DNA from 3 places in the Streptomyces sp. NPDC104307 genome. Region 2 is predicted to be linked to each of the others. Evidence: riboswitches for the same ligand, from Rfam matches in the RefSeq annotation. Region 2 holds a riboswitch; each other region holds the start of a gene.

Region 1 (5,891 bases), on a different contig from region 2:
GCCGTTCACCGCCAGCCAGTCGACGAGCCGGCGCGGCGCGGGAATGCGCTCCACAGGGGTGCCGTGACGCTCCGACAGGGTCCCGGTGAAGCTGGTCGCCAGCACGCTGCCGAGGCGGAAGTCAGGGAACTCAGCTTGCATGGAACCACCTTAGCCGGTTGCGTTCCGGTGTGGCGGCATGTAGAACCGTCTTAGACGGTTCGCGATGGTGTGCAGCCGGTTCCGTGATGGCCTGGAGGTCTCATGCCGCGTCAAACCAGTGACGTTCAAGCGTTTGAAGCCCACGCGACAGAAGCCGAACTCGACGATCTGCGCGCCAGACTGGCCTCGGCGCGCCTGCCCGAGGCCGAGACGGTCCGTGGGACCGCGCCCGGCCCGCACCGATGGGAGCAGGGCGTCCCGCTCGCCGACCTCGTCGGTGTCGTGAACTACTGGCGCACCGGGTACAACTGGCGGCCGTTCGAGGAGCGCCTCAACCGGATCGGTCAGTTCCGCACGACGATCGATGATCTGGGAATCCACTTCCTGCACCGCCGGTCCACGCGGGCGGACGCCACCCCTCTGCTCCTGACGCACGGCTGGCCGGACAGCATCGCCCGGTTCGTCGACGCGGTGGACGAGCTGGCGGATCCAAAGGACGCGGCCGCGCCGGCGTTCCACGTCGTGGTGCCGTCCCTGCCGGGCTTCGGTTACAGCGACAGGCCGGCCACCACTGGTTGGGGAACCGAGAAGATCGCGGCCGCGTGGGTGGAACTGATGGGAAGGCTCGGCTACAGCAGGTTCGTGGCCCACGGCGGCGACTGGGGAGGCAATATCACCACGGTCCTCGGCGGCAGGTTCCCGGCGCACGTTCTCGGCATCCACACCACGTTCGCCGAGGCGCCGCCCGGAATGACCACGGACGGACTGACGGCGACCGAGCGCGAATGGACCGAGGACACCGCCGACTTCTGGCGACACCGCGCGGCATACGCGAAGCAGCAGGCGACCCGTCCGCAGACCATCGGCTATTCGCTCGTCGATTCACCGGTCGGGCTTCTTGCCTGGATCCTCGACAAGTTCGCGGAATGGTCGGATACCGAGGACAGCCCGTTCGAGAAGATTTCCATCGACCGCGTTCTTGACGACGTCACCCTGTACTGGCTGACGCGGACCGGCGCCTCTGCGGCCCGTATCTACTACGAAAGCCACAACTCGCTCGACCCCGGACTTCGGGTCGACGTCCCGTCAGCACTCACCATGTATCCCCGCGACGTAGAGAAATGCCCGCGCCCCTGGGCGCAGGAGCCCGCGCCCCTGGGCGCAGGAGCGGTACCGGAAGATCGTCCGATGGGCGGAGCCGGAAAGCGGGGGACATTTCCCGTCGCTGGAGGTTCCCGGGTATTTCGTCCAGGATCTGCGAGAGGGCCTCGCGGCAGTGCTGGCGGCACACCGGTGAACGCGGCTAAGGGCTGTCCCGCCAGGAATTGCGGGACAGCCCTCAGGTGCCGGGGCTCGATCACCGCCTGATGCGGCTGAGGGTGTTCGCCCGGCAGCTTGCCGGACTTCCGTGAGAGGCGTGAACCGCGAGCCCCGTATGGACCAAAAGGGAGAGCCCTTAGGCTGCCAACCGTCCCCGTCACCGTCCCCGATCCAGGAGCGCGCACGATGTTCGACCCCGCCCAGCAGCACCCGTACCCCGACGCGTTCCAGCCGGACGCAGCGCCTGCCCCGCACGCTCTGCTCGCACCGCTGAGCGGGTTCCTGGGCACCTGGGCCGGGCGGGGCAGTGGTGAGTACCCGACGCTCGCCGAGGAGTTCCGGTACGCGCAGCAGGTGACCTTCAGTCATGACGGGCGGCCCTTCCTCCATTACGAGGCGCGCGCCTGGCTGCTCGACGCGGACGGCGCCCCGTTGCGGCCGTCCGCACGGGAGAGCGGCTGGTGGCGGATGCAGGCGGACGGGCGGGTGGAGGCGCTGATCACTCAGCCCACCGGTGTCGCGGAGATCCTGACGGGCCGTGCGGCCGACGGCGTGGCCGACCTCGCCACCCATCAGGTCGCGCTCGCCCCCACGGCCAAGGAGGTCAGCGCCACCCGCCGTCGCTACACCCTGACGGATGACGGCACGCTCGAATTTGTCCACGACCTCGCGGCGGTCGGCCAGCCGCTCCAGCACCACCTCGCGGCGCGGCTCCGGCGCGAGGGCGGCAGCAGGCCGCACTGATCCGCTCGCCGTGACGGGTCGCCGGCCGTCGTCCCGTCCGTCCGACGGCGCCCCCGCTCATACCCCGGACAGCACGTCCTGCAGCCGGGCCGCGAACGCCCGCGGGTGCGTGGTGTTGCCGTTGTGCCCGCCGGGGAACGGGACGGCCTCCCGGCCGACCAGTCCGGCGAGGCGTTGTGCGCACTGGCCGACGAAGACGGATGGCGCCGTGGTGCTGCCGCTCGCGGGCACGATGCGTACGGGAGTCGCCCGCAGCGCTTCCCGGTCGAGCTCGGCTTCGATGACCGCGGTGAAGTCGCGCTCGATGAAGAAGCCGAAGTTGGCCGCACGGTACGGGGTGAGCGGCATCGGGGTGAGCCCCGGTTCGGTCTCCTGGCACGCCGGGTCGATGCCGAGGACCCGGGCGATCTCGGGGAAGGCCGCTTCCAGACCGCCGTCACGGTGGACATCCTGAAGGTGCGCCAGCTCGGCGGCGTGCCGCTCGCGCTGTCCGGTGGGCAGCAGGGACGGCGTGACCGGGTCGTGTGCCACGAGCACCCCGAGCTGCTCGGGGTGGGCGAGCGCCAGGTGCAGCCCGATGGCGGCGCCCATGCTGCACCCGAGCATCAGGGCGGGCTCATCGGTCAGTTCGGCCAGCAGCCGGTGCACGTCGTCGGCGTGCCGCGCCATGGTGACGCGCTGTCCGGGATCGTCGATCGTGCTGCGGGAGAGGCCCCGGCGGTCGTAGGTGACCACGGTCCAGCGGTCCACGAGCCGGTCGACCAGGTCGGTGCTGCGGTCGGCGTCGCCCTCACCGCTCTGGGAGACGAGCAGCAGGGGACCGGAGCCGCGGGTTTCGTAGTGGAGCGTGGCGCCATCGGTGTCGAGGAACATCAGGATCTCCCGGTCTCAGTGGTGGGCGGCGCCATGAGCGCCGGCCGATACCTCACACCGTAGTGCATCTATTTAGATGCATTGATGAAGATGCATTGGCGGCGCGTGTCGGGTCGCGGGCGTCGTGGCCGCCCAGTGGGAGGGCTTGATGAAATGTCCCGATTGGGTGGTTAGTCGCATACGCCACTAATAATCCACTGAAGCGCTTTTTTTCATAGCCCAAAAGTTATGAATATTGAGCAAATCGCCCTTTTCGGGCTCAGTGGTCAGCATCACCTTCCCGGCCCGGGACGCGGTGCGTCCGGCCTCGGTTCCCTGTTGTGCCAAGAAAGTTGACTTCCCCCGAGAGGTCTGATGCTGGGCATTTCCTTTAATTGATCTTGCGAATCAATTGGGATCAAGAATTCCGGGCTTGTTTCGTCCGGCGTTTTTCGCTTACGGTCACCGTCAATCCGGATGGAACGCCGAATCCTGCCGCCGTCCGGGAACCCGACCCACTCACCTACGGCAGGAGCGGGGGACCCAGGTTTACTGCCGGTCCGGAACCCGGAGCGGCTAGGGGTTAAGTCGACATCACGTGCGGCCGGACATCTCCAGTCCGAACCCGACAGCTCACCTCGCAGGCGGCGGAGAGGAAATACGCCATGCCCATCACGGGTAAGTACCGTCGTTTCAAGTCCACCACCCTGACCCGCGGCTTCATCGCCGTGAGCACGGGCGGAGTCGTTCTCGCGCTCCCCCTGATCGGGGCCGGATCGGCTTCTGCCGCACCGGCGCACCCCGCCGTCGCAGAAAAGTCGGCGTCCTCGACCCCCTTTGCTGCCAAGGGAATTGCGGCCCACCAGGCGGAGTCCACCGTCTATTCCGTGGTCTCCGGCGATTCGCTTTCCAAGATCGCCCGTGGGCATTCCCTCAGTGGTGGCTGGGAGCGGCTCTACCAGGACAACCGGAGTGCGGTCGGTGAAAACCCCGACCTGATTCACCCGGGCCTCAAGCTGACCATCGGCGCCAAGTCCGCCGCCGTAGCGCCGAAGGCGGCTCCCTCCGCCGAGTCGAAGGAAAAGCCCGCCACCGAGGAAAAGCCCGCGTCCGACGCCGCGCAGTCGTCCGACCGGTCCGAGGGGTCCGACCGCGCCGACCGCTCCGAGCGGACGGCCGCGCCGGTCGCGGAGAAGACCACCGAGACCACCGCCACCGAGACCTCGGCCACCGCTCCCGCGCAGGCCGCGACGGCGTACACCGACGACCTCGACGGCTGGATCAAGGAGTCGCTCGCCGTGATGGCCCAGAACGGCATCCCGGGCAGCTACGACGGCATCTACCGCAACGTGATCCGCGAGTCCTCCGGTAACCCGCAGATCGTGAACAACTGGGACTCGAACGCCGTCGCCGGCACGCCCTCCAAGGGTCTCCTCCAGGTGATCCAGCCCACCTTCGACGCCTACCACGTGGCCGGTACGTCGACGGACATCCTCGACCCGGTCGCCAACATCACCGCCGCGTGCAACTACGCCGCGGCCACCTACGGCTCCATCGACAACGTCTTCGGCGCCTACTGACATACCCGGCTCCGCCTTCGGGAGGAACCGGGCGCAGGGGTGGGAAGGAGCCATGCGGCTCCTTCCCACCCCTTTCGCGTGCCGTGCGGCCCCTGCGGACCCGCTCGGGCCGCCTCGCAACCGGGTGCGCGATGGCACTATGAACCTTTCATCCCGCGCGCTACCCTCCGCCGCATGATTTCCACGGTGGTCTGGGGAACCGGCAATGTCGGCCGCGCGGCCATCCGCGCCGTCGAGGCCCATCCGGCCCTGAATCTGGCGCACGTGCTTGTTCACGATCCGGGCAAGGTGGGCCGCGACGCGGGCGACCTCGCCGGGACCGGCCGCGATCTGGGCGTCGCGGCGACCGACGACATCGACGCGGTGCTGGCCACCGCTCCCGGCGCGGTGGTGTACGCGGCCTCCGGGGACATCCGCCCCGACGAGGCGCTCGCCGACATCACCAGGGCGGTCCGGACCGGGGCGGTGGTCGTCACCCCCGCCCTGTACGCCCTCTACGACCAGCGGAGCGCCCCACCCGAGCTGCGTGACCCGGTCCTGGCCGCTGTCGCGGACGGCGGCGGCTCACTGTTCGTCTCCGGCGTCGACCCGGGCTGGGGCAACGACGTGCTGCCCCTGATGATCAGCGGACTCGGCAGCACGGTCGACGCGATCCGCTGCCAGGAGATCTTCGACTACTCCACCTACGACCAGCCCGACGCGGTCCGGGACCTGATCGGCATGGGCCACGCCATGGAGTACGAGCCGCTGATGCTCGCGGCCTCCGTCCCGACGATGGTGTGGGGCGGCCAGCTGCGGCTGATGGCCAGGGCCCTGGGCGTGGAGCTCGACGACATCCGCGAGACGATGGCCCGGCGGCCACTGGAGACGACGGTCACCACCCGGACCATGGGCGAGTTCGCGGCGGGCACCCAGGGCGCGGTGCGGTTCGAGGTGCAGGGCATCGTCGAGGGTGAGCCCCGCATCGTCATCGAGCACATCACCCGCATCCACCCCTCCTGCGCCCCGGACTGGCCGTCGCCGCCCGACGGCGCCGGCGCCCACCGCGTGATCATCGAGGGCCGCCCGCGGATCGAGGTCACCGTCGAGGCCACCGACGAGGACGAGAACCGCTCGGCGGGCGGCAACGCCACCGCGGTCGGCCGGCTGGTGAACGCCATCGACTGGCTGGTGGACGCGGAACCCGGACTCTACGACGCACTCGACGTCCCCCTGCGCCCCGCAGCCGGCAGACTCGGAAGGAAACAGCCATGA
Region 2 (5,891 bases):
CGGTGTAGCGCCTCGACTGCGCGACCTGCGCCGCGGCCGCGGGCTCACCCTGGAGACCGCCGCCCAGCGCGCCGGGCTCTCGCCCGCCCATCTGTCCCGGCTCGAAACGGGCCGCCGTCAGCCCTCGCTGCCGATGCTGCTCGGACTCGCCAGGATCTACGGTACGACGGTCTCCGAGCTGCTCGGCGAGATCCCGCCGGAACGTGACGCGATCGTCCGCGCCCGGAAGTTCGAGGGGGCGGAGGCGGACGGCTGGATGTACCAGCAGGCCGGTGGGCCCGGCCGGGCCATGCAGGCGCTGCGCGTCCGGGTGCCGTACGGCGCGCAGGGTGACCTGGTGCGCGTCCACCCCGGCGAGGAATGGCTCTATGTCCTGGCCGGAAACCTCCGGGTGACCCTCGGGGACACCGTGCACGACCTCGGCCCCGGCGACAGCGCGCACTTCGACTCGCTCACCCCGCACCGGATCGCGGCGCCGGACCGCGAGGGCGCCGAACTGCTCTTCGTTCACACCCTGCTGCAGAGCCCCGCCGCCGAGCTGTGTCTCGGCAGCGGGATCCACCGTCGCTGAGACGCCGTCCCGCCGGCCCGTCCGGTCACCAGAGAGGACCGTCATGTCCGATTCAGAGAACTACGACCCGCTGACCCCGGCCAGGCACAAGGAGTCCGACTCCCAGGAGCGCACGATGCCGCGCGGGCTCGTCATCAGGCTGTTCGCCTATCTGGTGGCCGGGCACGTCATCGCGGGCTTCCTCTACCTGCTGTTCGCGGTGGGGATGCACAACCAGTAGCCGGCGGCATCCCCTCCCCGGGGTCCGTCAGGAGTCTTCGAGGAGCCGCTCGCGCAGCCGCTCCCGGGTCTCGGGCGTGACCTTCAGCCCCTCGGAGAGGTAGCGGTCCGTGTCGCCCCAGGTCTCGTCGATCGTGGCGAAGGCCGCCGCGAGGTATTCGCTGTGGGCGCCGAAGAGCGGGCTGAGGAGCTCCATCACCTCGGGCGACATCCCGGCTGCGGAGGTGTCGCTGCGGCGCACCCGGTAGCGGCGGTGGGTGTCGTTGGACTTGAGGTAGTCGGCCTCGATCGTCTCGCGCCCGACGCCCACCGCGAGCAGCGAGATCGCGATCGAGAGCCCGGCCCGGTCCTTGCCCGCCGCGCAGTGCATCAGGGCCGGGACGCTGTCCTCGGCCAGGGCGTGCAGCACCTGGCTGTGCTCGGCGGTGCGGTCCAGGATGATCGAGCGGTAGGAGGCGACCATGCGGTCGGTCCCCTTGCCGCCGCCGAGGATTCCGTGCAGCTCGTCCATGTTGCCGTCGCGCACCATCCGCCAGAACTCGGTGCCGTCCGCCGGGTCGGTGAGCGGGATGTTCACATTGCGTACGCCGGGCAGCTCGACGTCCGGTCCGTCCAGCTTGAGGTCGGCGGCGTTGCGGAAGTCGAAGACGGTGTGCAGCCCGAGGCCGCCGAGGAACGCCGCGTCCTCGGGCGTGGCGCCCGCGAGGTGACCGCTGCGGTAGAGCCGCCCGTACCGCACCCGGCGGCCGTCCGAGGCCGGCAGTCCACCCACGTCGCGGAAGTTACGGACCCCCGCCAGCTCGGGTTCCGTCGACGGGGTCTGCGGCAACTGCTGCGTCACGGTCACTCCTGGGGCTGTGCCGCCGACGCGTGTCGCCGACGGGTCCACTCCCGTGACGATACGACATCGGATACTCGGACAATCACCCCGGCGGCAGCCTCGGTTCTCCCTCTTGTCCCGGCCCTCCGCGGGGCGCCGGTGCGGACGATGTGAGTGACATGTCCGTATTAAGGCTTTTAGTCGAACATGCCCTGCTTATGCGGGAGATGGTCACCCTCTCGTGAGCGGGATCATATCCGTGACGGTGTGTGGCGGTACGCCGGTCGGGTATTCCGTACGTCAAGCGGAATGCCAAGATCCATAATCCACGGAGTGTGACCGGAATTCCGCGTCGAATTTCCGGTGCGGAATCCGGCGCGGAACCCGTGGCTTGTTTCCGCCGTCCCGGCTCGCTTACGTTCCATGTCAATCCGGATGGAACGCCTAATCCTGCCGCCGTCCGGAATTCCGCACCCACTCACCGTGTGGCAGGAGCGGGGGACCCAGGTAAGCCGCCGACCGGAGTGATCCGGCCGGCTCGGGGTGAAGTCGCGCCAGGCGCGGCCGGGCATCTCCAGCCCGAACCCGACAGCTCACCTCGTAGGCGCCGGAGAGGAAATTCTTCATGCCCATCCCGGGTAAGCACCGCCGTCCCAAGTCCAGCACCATCGCCCGCGGCGTCGTCGTCGCGAGCGCCGGCGGAGCCGTCATCGCGCTTCCGCTGCTCGGCGCCACCGGTGCCAACGCCGCGGAGCAGGCCGCTCCCGCCACCGCGAAGTCGGCCGCCGCCACGCACGCCACCCCGGCCAAGCCGGTCGCGGACAAGCAGTCCGGCACCAAGACGTACTCCGTGGTCTCCGGCGACTACCTGTCGAAGATCGCCGCCGAGCACAAGGTCAAGGGCGGCTGGGAGAAGCTGTACCAGGACAACCGCAAGGTCGTCGGCGACAACCCGAGCCTGATCTTCCCGGGCATGAAGCTGACCCTCGGCGGCAAGGCCTGGGGTCACGCCCCGGCCACCGGTTCGCACACCTCCACGGGTGACACCACTCCGTCGAAGGCCCCCTCGAAGGCCCCGGCCAAGACCGAGTCGAAGGCCCCCGCGTCCTCCGGCACCACGTCCTCCTCCGACACCCAGGCGTCCAACACCGCGTCGTCGGACCAGGGCAGCGCCTCCGGCTACGTCCACCCGGTCCCCGGTAACCACACCACCGCCTACCGCGCCTCCGGCGCCAGCTGGTCCAGTGGCAGCCACACCGGCATCGACTTCCCCGTCGCCAGCGGCACCAGCGTCAAGGCGATCACCTCCGGCACCGTCGTCACCGCGGGCTGGGGCGGCGCGTACGGCAACGAGGTCGTCATCAAGCACGCCGACGGCCACTACTCCCAGTACGGCCACATGTCCTCGCTCTCCGTCTCGGCGGGCCAGACCGTGACCGCGGGCCAGCAGGTCGGCCTCTCCGGCGCCACCGGCAACGCCACCGGCCCGCACCTCCACTTCGAGGTCCGCACCGGCCCGGCGTACGGCTCGGACATCGACCCGATCGCCTACCTGGCGTCGCACGGGATCAACGTCTGATCCACGCAGCAACGGTCCGGTGACGGACCGGAGCAATACAGAGGGACGGTGCGCGGCGGCGCACCGTCCCTCTGTATTGCGGTGACCGTCCTTATTCCCCCTTTACCAAAAACTGACCGGGTGGTCTATCTCACCACCCGTCAACCCCGTAATACGGTCGCGTAGGTCACAATCGACGGTGCAGGATATGCCCTTGTGGCAGACGATTCGAGAATCATCCGACAGGGCGTCATCAACCGACAGGGCGCCATCGAGTCGTACGCGGCGATTGGCGACAGTTTCACCGAGGGAGTCGGTGACCCGGGCCCGGCCGGGACATTCGTCGGCTGGGCCGACCGGTTCGCGGTCATCCTCGCGGACCAGCTCCCCGAACCGGCGACGGCGCAGGGCGGCACGGCCGCCGCGCACGGACACTTCCGGTACGCCAATCTCGCCGTACGAGGACGCCTCCTCGACCAGATAGTCGAGGAGCAGGTACCGCGCGCCAAGGAACTCGCCCCCGACCTGGTGAGCTTCTGCGCGGGGGGCAACGACATCATCCGGCCGGGCACCGACCCCGACGACGTGGCCGAGCGCTTCGAGCGCGCGGTCGCCGAGCTGACCCAGTCGGTCGGCACCGTCATGGTCACCACCGGCTTCGACACCCGAGGCGTTCCGGTGCTCCGCCATCTGCGCGGCAAGATCGCCACCTACACCGCCCATGTGCGGTCCATCGCGGACCGCTACGACTGCCCGGTGCTCGACCTGTGGTCGCTGCGCTCCGTGCAGGACCGGCGCGCCTGGGACGGCGACCGGCTGCACCTGTCACCCGAGGGGCACACCCGCGTCGCGCTGCGCGCCGCACAGGTCCTCGGCCTCGACGTGCCGGCCGACCCGGACCAGGAGTGGCCGCCGCAGGTGCACCGGGGAACGCTGGAGGTCCGGCGCGACGACATCCACTGGGCCCGCGAGTACCTGGTGCCGTGGATCGGGCGCCGACTGCGCGGCGAGTCGTCGGGGGACCACGTGGCGGCGAAGCGGCCGGACCTGCTGCCGCTCTGAGACCGGCCGGCTCCCGGCCGGGAGCCGGGAGCCCGGCGATCCGTCCGGGGTCTACGAGCCGGCCCGCCCGATGTCGTACAGCGGCCGGGCCGGGATGCGTTCCAGCACGCCGCCCGCGAACACGTCGTACAGCGGCAGCGTCTCCAGATGGACGTAGCCGATATGGCAGTCGCAGACGGAGAGCGGGCAGGCCCGGGGGCCCAACGCCTCCCGGTAACTGCCGTCGTAGAGATTGCCGAGCTCGGCCCGGACGAAATGGCAGCGACGCACCGTGCCCTCCCCGTCGACCGAGATGACGGACTCGCCGGTCCGGCAGGGCAGCCCGGCCGAGCGGTGCGGATGGCGGCTGTACGGGAACAGCGGGTCGATCTCCGTCCACCGGCCGGCCTCCGCGTCCGTGTAGGTGTGCCCCTCCGCGGCGTTGACCCAGAGGTACACCTCCCCGGGGAGCGCCGCCCGCAGCCGCCGGGCCTCGTCGAGGTGATCGTCCAGACCCACCACACCGACGCTGTGCCGGATCCCCAGGGACGTCAGCTCCCCGCACCGGTCCAGGAAACGCTCGTACGGTGTCTGGCCCGGGTGGTACGTGCACCAGAGCGCGATCTTGTCCCGGCCGGCGGCGCCCGCCTCGGCCAGCCACCGCGTACGTCCGCTCAGGTTCGTCTGGATCGCCACCCGGCGGATGTGCGGCAGCCCGGCCAGCTCGACCATCGCCCGGCGGTACCAGGAGCGGACCAGCCCCTCGCCCCACGGGGTGAACAGCACCGAGATCCGGTCCTCCTCCCGCGCCGCCGCCCACGCCGTGAACCGCTCCAGCGCGGCCCGGTCGGCGCGCAGCTGCTCCCGGCTGTCGCGCCGCTTGGCGAACGGGCAGTACGGGCAGTCGTAATCGCACGACGCGAGCGGACCCCGGTAGAGAATCGTCAGGTCCATACGGGGCTCACTTCAGTTCGTACGAGGCCATCGCGGCCCGCACGGCGGGGGAGAAGAGCTCGGGGCCCAGCGCGTCGGAGTACGCGAGCCCCTCGGGCGACAGGCGCAGCAGCCCGGCGGCCGGCGCGTCCGGATCGAGCCAGCCCCGCTCCTCTAACAGGGCCAGCTCCGCGCGGAAGTCCTCGTACGGGGAGGTACCGAACCGCTCGCGGTAGCCGGACAGGGGCATGCCATCGGCCTGGAGCACCGACTGCAGGAGATGGCGGCGGCGCGACTCGTCGCCGTCGGTGTACCGCCCGACCTCGGCGCGGGAGAAGTCGGCGGTGCCCGTGTAGGCGTCGATGATCCCGCGCACCTCGCCCATCCGCACCGCGTAGTCGAAGGAGTAGTGCAGCCGGGAGGTGTACGAGCGGGCACCGCAGCCCAGGCCGATCATGCCGTCGGTCTGGCACGCGTAGTCCTCGGGGCCGTCCGTGCGCGGGGCGTCGGCGCGACGGAACATCCGCATCGACACCTGCTCGTAGCCCCGGGCGAGAAGGTGGTCGCGGCCGGTCCGGTAGAGGCGCAGGCGCTGCTCGTCCCAGACCGGGTCCGCGGCACCGGCGGAGAGCCGGTCCAGCGGGGTCAGCGGACGCACGTACAGCGGGTAGAGATACAGCTCCTCGGGCCGCCAGCGCAGAGCCGCGTCCAGGGAGGTGCGCCAGCTCCGCTCCGTCTGGCCGTCGATG
Region 3 (5,891 bases), on a different contig from region 2:
TGCCGGGCGCCCTTGACCACGACCACCGGCTTCACCGCGGCGGTACGCCGGGCGAGGCGGGTGAACTTGCGGGGGTTGCCGAGCGATTCGAGGTACAGCAGGGCGACATCGGTGTCCGGGTCCTCGTACCAGTACTGGAGGAAGTCGTTGCCGGAGATGTCGGCGCGGTTTCCGGCCGAGATGAAGGTGGAGAGCCCCGCGCCGCGCCGGTAGAGCCCGGAGAGCAGGGCGATGCCGATCGCGCCGGACTGGGTGAACAGGCCGATGCGCCCGGAGGCGGGCCGTTCCGGAGCGAGTGAGGCGTTCAGCCGGACCGCCTCGGAGTTGTTGATGATGCCGAAGGCGTTCGGGCCGATGATGCGCATGCCGTACGAGCGGGCCTGGCGCACCAGTTCGCGCTGCCGTTCGCGGCCCTCCGCGCCCCACTCGGCGTATCCGGCGGAGAGGACGACGAGTCCCTGGACGCCGTGTTCCCCGCAGTCGGCGACGGCCTCCGGCACCCGCTCGGCGGGGACGGCGACGACGGCGAGGTCGACCGGTTCGCCGATCTCGCCGAGGGAGCGGTGGGCGGGCACCCCGTCGATGGTGTCCTGGTCCGTGTCCAGGGCGCTGTTCACCGCGTAGGCGCGGCCGGTGAAGCCCGCGCCGAGGAGGTTGCGCAGGACGGTGCGGCCGACCCCGCCCGGGTTGCGCCCCGCGCCGATGACGGCGACGGAGCCGGGGGCGAGCAGCCGCTGCACGGACCGCGCCTCCGCCCGCTGCTCGCGGGCGCGCTGGACGGCGAGCGACTCGGCGGTCGGTTCGAGGTCCAGGGTGAGGTGGACGGAGCCGTCCTCGAAGCTGCGCTGCTGGGTGTATCCGGCGTCCCGGAACACCTTGATCATCTTGTTGTTGGCGGGGAGCACCTCGGCGGCGAAGCGCCGGATACCGCGCTCGCGGGCGACGGCCGCGATGTGTTCGAGGAGGGTGGAGGCGACCCCGCGGCCCTGGTGCGCGTCCTGGACGAGGAAGGCGACCTCGGCCTCGTCCGCCGGAGCGGAGGCGGGCCTGCCCGTGGCGTCGATCCGGTCGTAGCGGACGGTGGCGATGAACTCGCCGCCCACCGTGACGGCGAGTCCCACCCGGTCGACGTAGTCGTGATGGGTGAAGCGGTGGACGTCCTTGGCGGAGAGCCGGGGGTAGGGGGCGAAGAAGCGGTAGTACTTCGACTCGTCGGAGACCTGCTCGTAGAAGCTGACCAGCCGCTCGGCGTCGTCCGTGGTGATCGGCCTGATCCGGGCGGTGCCGCCGTCGCGGAGCACCACGTCCGCCTCCCAGTGGCCGGGGTAGGCGTGATGCGGACTCTGCTCCACAGAGGGCTCCATGGGCAAAGCGTACGGCTCCGCCAGCGGTCGCGTGGGGGTCGGGGCCGGGGCAGTCTGGGGGTGGCCGGCCGACGGCGGAAGCGGTCCGCGGACGGGCCGCGGGTCGGCCGGAGCATCGCGCACTGCATGAGAGACTGGTCTAGACAACCATTGATTCGTGAAGGGCAGAACCATGGCTGAGCGCCGCGTCAACGTCGGTTGGGCCGAGGGCCTGCACGCCCGCCCCGCATCCATCTTCGTCCGTGCCGCCACGGCCTCCGGCGTCCCCGTGACCATCGCCAAGGCCGACGGCAATCCGGTGAACGCCGCGTCCATGCTCGCGGTGCTCGGGCTCGGCGCCCAGGGCGGCGAGGAGATCGTTCTCGCGTCCGAGGCCGACAACGCAGAGGCCGCTCTGGACCGTCTGTCCAAGCTGGTCGCCGAGGGGCTCGACGAGCTCCCGGAGACCGTCTGACCCAGCGGTCACGACCGCCTGGAATTCCTGCGCGAGAGCCGCGGCACCCCCGACCGGGAGCCGCGGCTTTTGCGTTCGCACGAGAATGCTGTCCATTGCGACCCATATCATCCGGCCGCCGGAAATAATTCAGGGCAGCGAGCGGAACAACGGAATGGACAGCACCAGGAACGCTTCGGCGAATAGCTACTTCTTGTATACGGCGTAATTGTTAATGACGGCCGCCCTGGGTGTTTACGGCATGTTGCGAAGTCCTCACCCGGCCGGCCCGGGGCACGGCCGGAGCAGCGGGGCGGCCGGGGCGGCGCAGCCGGTGCGCGGCGGTGGCCCGCTCGGCGTGCTGGGCGGCGAGCGCCCTCGCCCGTTCCGCGTCGCCGCGCGCCACGGCGTCCACGATGGCCCCGTACTCGGCCCAGGAATCGGCGGGGCGGGCCGGCGGGTCGACCGCGTACATCCAGGCGATCTTGTGCCGGAGCTGGGTGAGCAGTGCGATCAGTCCGGGGCTTCCGGAGGCCTGGGCGAGGGTCTCGTGGAACCAGCCGCCCAGGGAGCGCAGATCCTCGCCCTCGCCCCGGCGGGCCCGCTCCTGGCCCAGCCTGACCAGGCCGCGCAACACCTTGAGGTGGGCGTCGGTGCGGCGCTGGGCGGCACGGGCCGCACCGAGCGGTTCCAGCAGCATCCGGACCTCAAGCAGATCCGCCGCCTCCTGCTCGTCGGGCTCGGCGACGCAGGCCCCGGCGTGCCTGCGGGTGACCACGAAGCCCTCTGACTCCAGGGTGCGCAGCGCTTCACGCACCGGGACACGGGAGACCCCGTAACGGCGTGCGAGCACTTCCTCGGTGAGTCGGCTGCCGCGTTCGAAGACACCGGAGACGATGTCGTCACGGATTGCCGTGCATACCGAATGCGCCGGAATGCGCATGTCCGAACCTCCGCCTTAATCCCCGCGGAACGCGGCCGATCGACGCCTGTCCTGTGACTCTATTGCAATGCGGACGCATTTCCGATGCCGGGCGTAAATTCATGAATATCTTTTGGTCGCGGACGGGTTCGGGAAGGGGTGCCGCGCCATGGTCAGGCGCCGGGTACGACTGAAGGCCCCGGCGCGTCGCCGGGGCCTTCGCTGAGGTGCTTCGTGTCGGTCAGACGGTGACGCCGTGGGCGCGCAGGTAGGCGACCGGGTCCATGTCGGAGCCGTACGACGGGGTGGTGCGGGCCTCGAAGTGGAGGTGCGGTCCGGTGGCGTTGCCGGTGGCACCGGAGAGGCCGATCCGCTGCCCCTGACCAACGCTCTGGCCGACGGACACGGCGATCGAGGAGAGGTGGCCGTACTGGGTGTACGTGCCGTCCGTCATCCGGAGCACGATGTTGTTGCCGTACGCGCCGCCCCAGCCGGCCTCGACGACCGTACCGGCGCCGACGGCGACGACGGAGCTGCCGGACGCGGCGTGGAAGTCGATGCCGGAGTGGCTGCCGGAAGACCACAGGGAGCCGCTGGACTTGTAGCCGGTGCTCACGTAGGAACCCGCGACGGGCAGCTGGAAGGTGCCCAGCCGGGCGCGCTCGGCGGAGCGGGCGGCACGCGCCTCGCTCTCGCGGGCCTCCTTGGCCCTGGCAGCGGCGGCCTTGGCCTTCCTGGCCTTCGCCTCGGCCTTCTTCTTCGCGTCGGCTTCGGCCTTGGCCTTCGCCTCTGCGGCGTCGGCCTGGTGCCGCTGCGCGTCCGCCTGGGCGTCGATCCGGTCGGCCAGGTCGCCCTCGATGGCGATGATCTGGGAGAGGCCGGTGCCGGCGGCAGAGGTCTCGGTGTCCTCCGCGAGCGCCGGGGAGGCCGGCGAGCCGATGACTCCGGCGGTCGCCAGGGCCGCGATGCCGAGAGCCTTCGCGCCGCGGCGCGTCATACGGCACGGGGCACGGTGCTTCCCCGTGGCACGGGTGAACGCCATGAAGTGGCTGATCCTTTCCTTCCTTCTCGCCTACCGGGTTAGCTGACGGGTTCGGAGCAGGAAGGTCTCCTACGGACACCGGGCCCCCACAGAGGCACGGCCGTCCGATTCACCCCAGGGACTGCGTGGGTCCCCGGCTCCCCCGGCTCGCGCCTGACGGGGACTCGGCGATGGCTGCCCGGTACGTCGCGGATGCGGCATACGAGTGACGGACAGCCGCGCCGACGCTAAGCGGGGGCACTTCCCCGCACCAAACGGACAGGCGGTTTTGTAGCGCATCCCACAGGGCAGACAGGCAACCTCTCCACCAAAGCGGACAAAAAGGGAGGCCCTGGCGGCAGACGACCCGCCAGGGCCTCGCTCCCGCCCCGCTGTCGGGGGCGGTGGCGGTTCAGCCGGTGACGACCGAGACCTCTCCGATGCCGAGAGCCGTGACGGGCTCCTTGATCTGCGCGGCGTCCCCGACGAGGACCGTGACGAGGCGGTCCTCCGGGAAGGCGTTGACCACGGCCGCCGTCGCCTCCACCGTGCCGGTCTCGGCGAGGCGCGCGTACAGCTGCGCCTGGTAGTCGTCGGCGAGGTGCTGCTCGACCTGGTCCGCGAGGGTGCCCGCGACGGAGGCGGCCGTCTCGAACTTCAGCGGTGCCACGCCCACGAGGTTCTGCACGGCCGTCTCGCGCTCGGCGTCCGTCAGACCCTCCGCGGCCAAGGTCCGCAGCACCTTCCAGAGGTCTTCCAGCGCCGGTCCGGTGGACTCCGTGTCCACCGAGCCGCTGATCGCGAGCATCGCGGCGCCGGTCGCCCCCGAGGCGGAGTCCCGGGCCGAGGAGCGCAGCACCTGGGCGAAGGCGCGCACGCCGTAGGTGTAGCCCTTCTCCTCACGCAGCACCCGGTCGAGCCGGGAGGTCAGCGTGCCTCCCAGGCAGTAGGTGCCGAGCACCTGGGCCGGCCAGACGCTGTCGTGCCGGTCCGCGCCGATCCGGCCGATCAGCAGCTGGGTCTGCACCGCTCCGGGGCGGTCCACGATGACCACCCGGCCGGTGTCGTCGGCGGTGATCGGCGGGACCGGACGGGCCGCGGCGGTGTTGCCCGACCAGTCGCCCAGGGTCTCGGAGAGCAGGGCGTCCAGGTCGATGCCGGTGAGGTCACCGACGACCACGGCGGTCGCGGTGGACGGGCGGACGTGGGCGTCGTAGAAGGCGCGCACGGCCGCGGAGTCGATCCGCTCGACGGTCTTCTCGGTGCCCTGGCGCGGGCGCGACATACGGGCCGTGGCCGGGAAGAGCTCCTTGGAGAGCTGCTTGGCCGCGCGCCGGGCGGGGTTCGCCTGCTCGTGCGGGATCTCGTCGAGCCGGTTGTTCACCAGCCGCTCGATCTCGCTGTCGGCGAAGGCCGGTGCCCGCAGGGCCTCCGCGACCAGGCCGAGCGCCTTGGCCAGCCTGGAGGCGGGCACCTCCAGGGAGACCCGGACGCCGGGGTGGTCGGCGTGGGCGTCCAGAGTGGCGCCGCACCGTTCCAGCTCGGCGGCGAACTCCTCCGCACTGCGCTTGTCGGTGCCCTCGGACAGGGCGCGCGACATGATCGTGGCCACCCCGTCCAGACCCTCGGGCTCCGCGTCGAGCGGTGCTTCGAGGAAGACCTCGACGGCGACGACCTGCTGGCCGGGGCGGTGGCAGCGCAGCACCGTGAGGCCATTGGGCAGGGCACCGCGCTCGGGCGCGGGGAAGGCCCAGGGCCTGGCCGTCCCGGGGGCGGGCTGCGGGTGGTACTCCATCGAAACTCCAGTCACGGCAGCGTCGCTCACTTGTCCGCCCCTTCGTGCGCGTCGGTGTCGGCGGCGGCGGTCCCCGCCTCGTCTGCGGGCTCCGCGGGCTCGACCGGCTCGTAGACCAGTACCGCCCGGTTGTCGGGCCGCAGCTGGGCCCTGGCGGCCGCCCTGACCTCCTCCGCGGTGACGTCGAGCACCCGGTGCACCGCGCTCAGGGCGAGCTGCGGGTCACCGAACAGCACGGCGTACCGGCACAGTTCGTCGGCGCGGCCCGCGACCGTACCGAGCCGGTCCAGCCACTCCCGCTCCAACTGGGCCTGGGCCCGCTCCATCTCCTCGGGCGAGGGGCCCTCCTCGGCGAA

The links. Region 2 has a riboswitch for cyclic di-AMP ahead of ACZ601_RS03090 (M23 family metallopeptidase). Riboswitches for the same ligand answer to the same signal wherever they lie in the genome.
Region 1: it holds a riboswitch for cyclic di-AMP, as region 2 does, so the genes downstream of both, ACZ601_RS16875 (LysM peptidoglycan-binding domain-containing protein) here and ACZ601_RS03090 (M23 family metallopeptidase) in region 2, are expected to answer to the same signal.
Region 3: it holds a riboswitch for cyclic di-AMP, as region 2 does, so the genes downstream of both, ACZ601_RS24510 (M23 family metallopeptidase) here and ACZ601_RS03090 (M23 family metallopeptidase) in region 2, are expected to answer to the same signal.

Annotation. Positions count from the first base shown of each region.
Region 1 is NZ_JBVJMU010000005.1:391,537-397,427, forward strand. Features, by position in the region: gene ACZ601_RS16855 (CGNR zinc finger domain-containing protein) at 1-141, opposite strand, end outside; partial or broken gene ACZ601_RS16860 (epoxide hydrolase family protein) at 244-1,438, shown strand; gene ACZ601_RS16865 (nitrobindin family protein) at 1,648-2,205, shown strand; gene ACZ601_RS16870 (alpha/beta fold hydrolase) at 2,263-3,078, opposite strand; cyclic di-AMP (ydaO/yuaA leader) riboswitch at 3,531-3,719, shown strand; gene ACZ601_RS16875 (LysM peptidoglycan-binding domain-containing protein) at 3,723-4,637, shown strand; gene ACZ601_RS16880 (NAD(P)H-dependent amine dehydrogenase family protein) at 4,812-5,891, shown strand; gene ACZ601_RS16885 (carboxymuconolactone decarboxylase family protein) at 5,888-5,891, shown strand, end outside.
Region 2 is NZ_JBVJMU010000001.1:760,530-766,420, reverse strand. Features, by position in the region: gene ACZ601_RS03105 (helix-turn-helix domain-containing protein) at 1-571, shown strand, start outside; gene ACZ601_RS03100 (DUF6126 family protein) at 615-791, shown strand; gene ACZ601_RS03095 (tyrosine-protein phosphatase) at 819-1,631, opposite strand; cyclic di-AMP (ydaO/yuaA leader) riboswitch at 2,072-2,232, shown strand; gene ACZ601_RS03090 (M23 family metallopeptidase) at 2,236-3,189, shown strand; gene ACZ601_RS03085 (SGNH/GDSL hydrolase family protein) at 3,385-4,230, shown strand; gene ACZ601_RS03080 (STM4011 family radical SAM protein) at 4,282-5,163, opposite strand; gene ACZ601_RS03075 (STM4012 family radical SAM protein) at 5,171-5,891, opposite strand, start outside.
Region 3 is NZ_JBVJMU010000010.1:140,876-146,766, forward strand. Features, by position in the region: gene ACZ601_RS24495 (bifunctional acetate--CoA ligase family protein/GNAT family N-acetyltransferase) at 1-1,364, opposite strand, end outside; gene ACZ601_RS24500 (HPr family phosphocarrier protein) at 1,537-1,818, shown strand; gene ACZ601_RS24505 (GntR family transcriptional regulator) at 2,030-2,740, opposite strand; gene ACZ601_RS24510 (M23 family metallopeptidase) at 2,961-3,761, opposite strand; cyclic di-AMP (ydaO/yuaA leader) riboswitch at 3,775-3,941, opposite strand; gene ACZ601_RS24515 (M16 family metallopeptidase) at 4,153-5,535, opposite strand; gene ACZ601_RS24520 (M16 family metallopeptidase) at 5,562-5,891, opposite strand, start outside.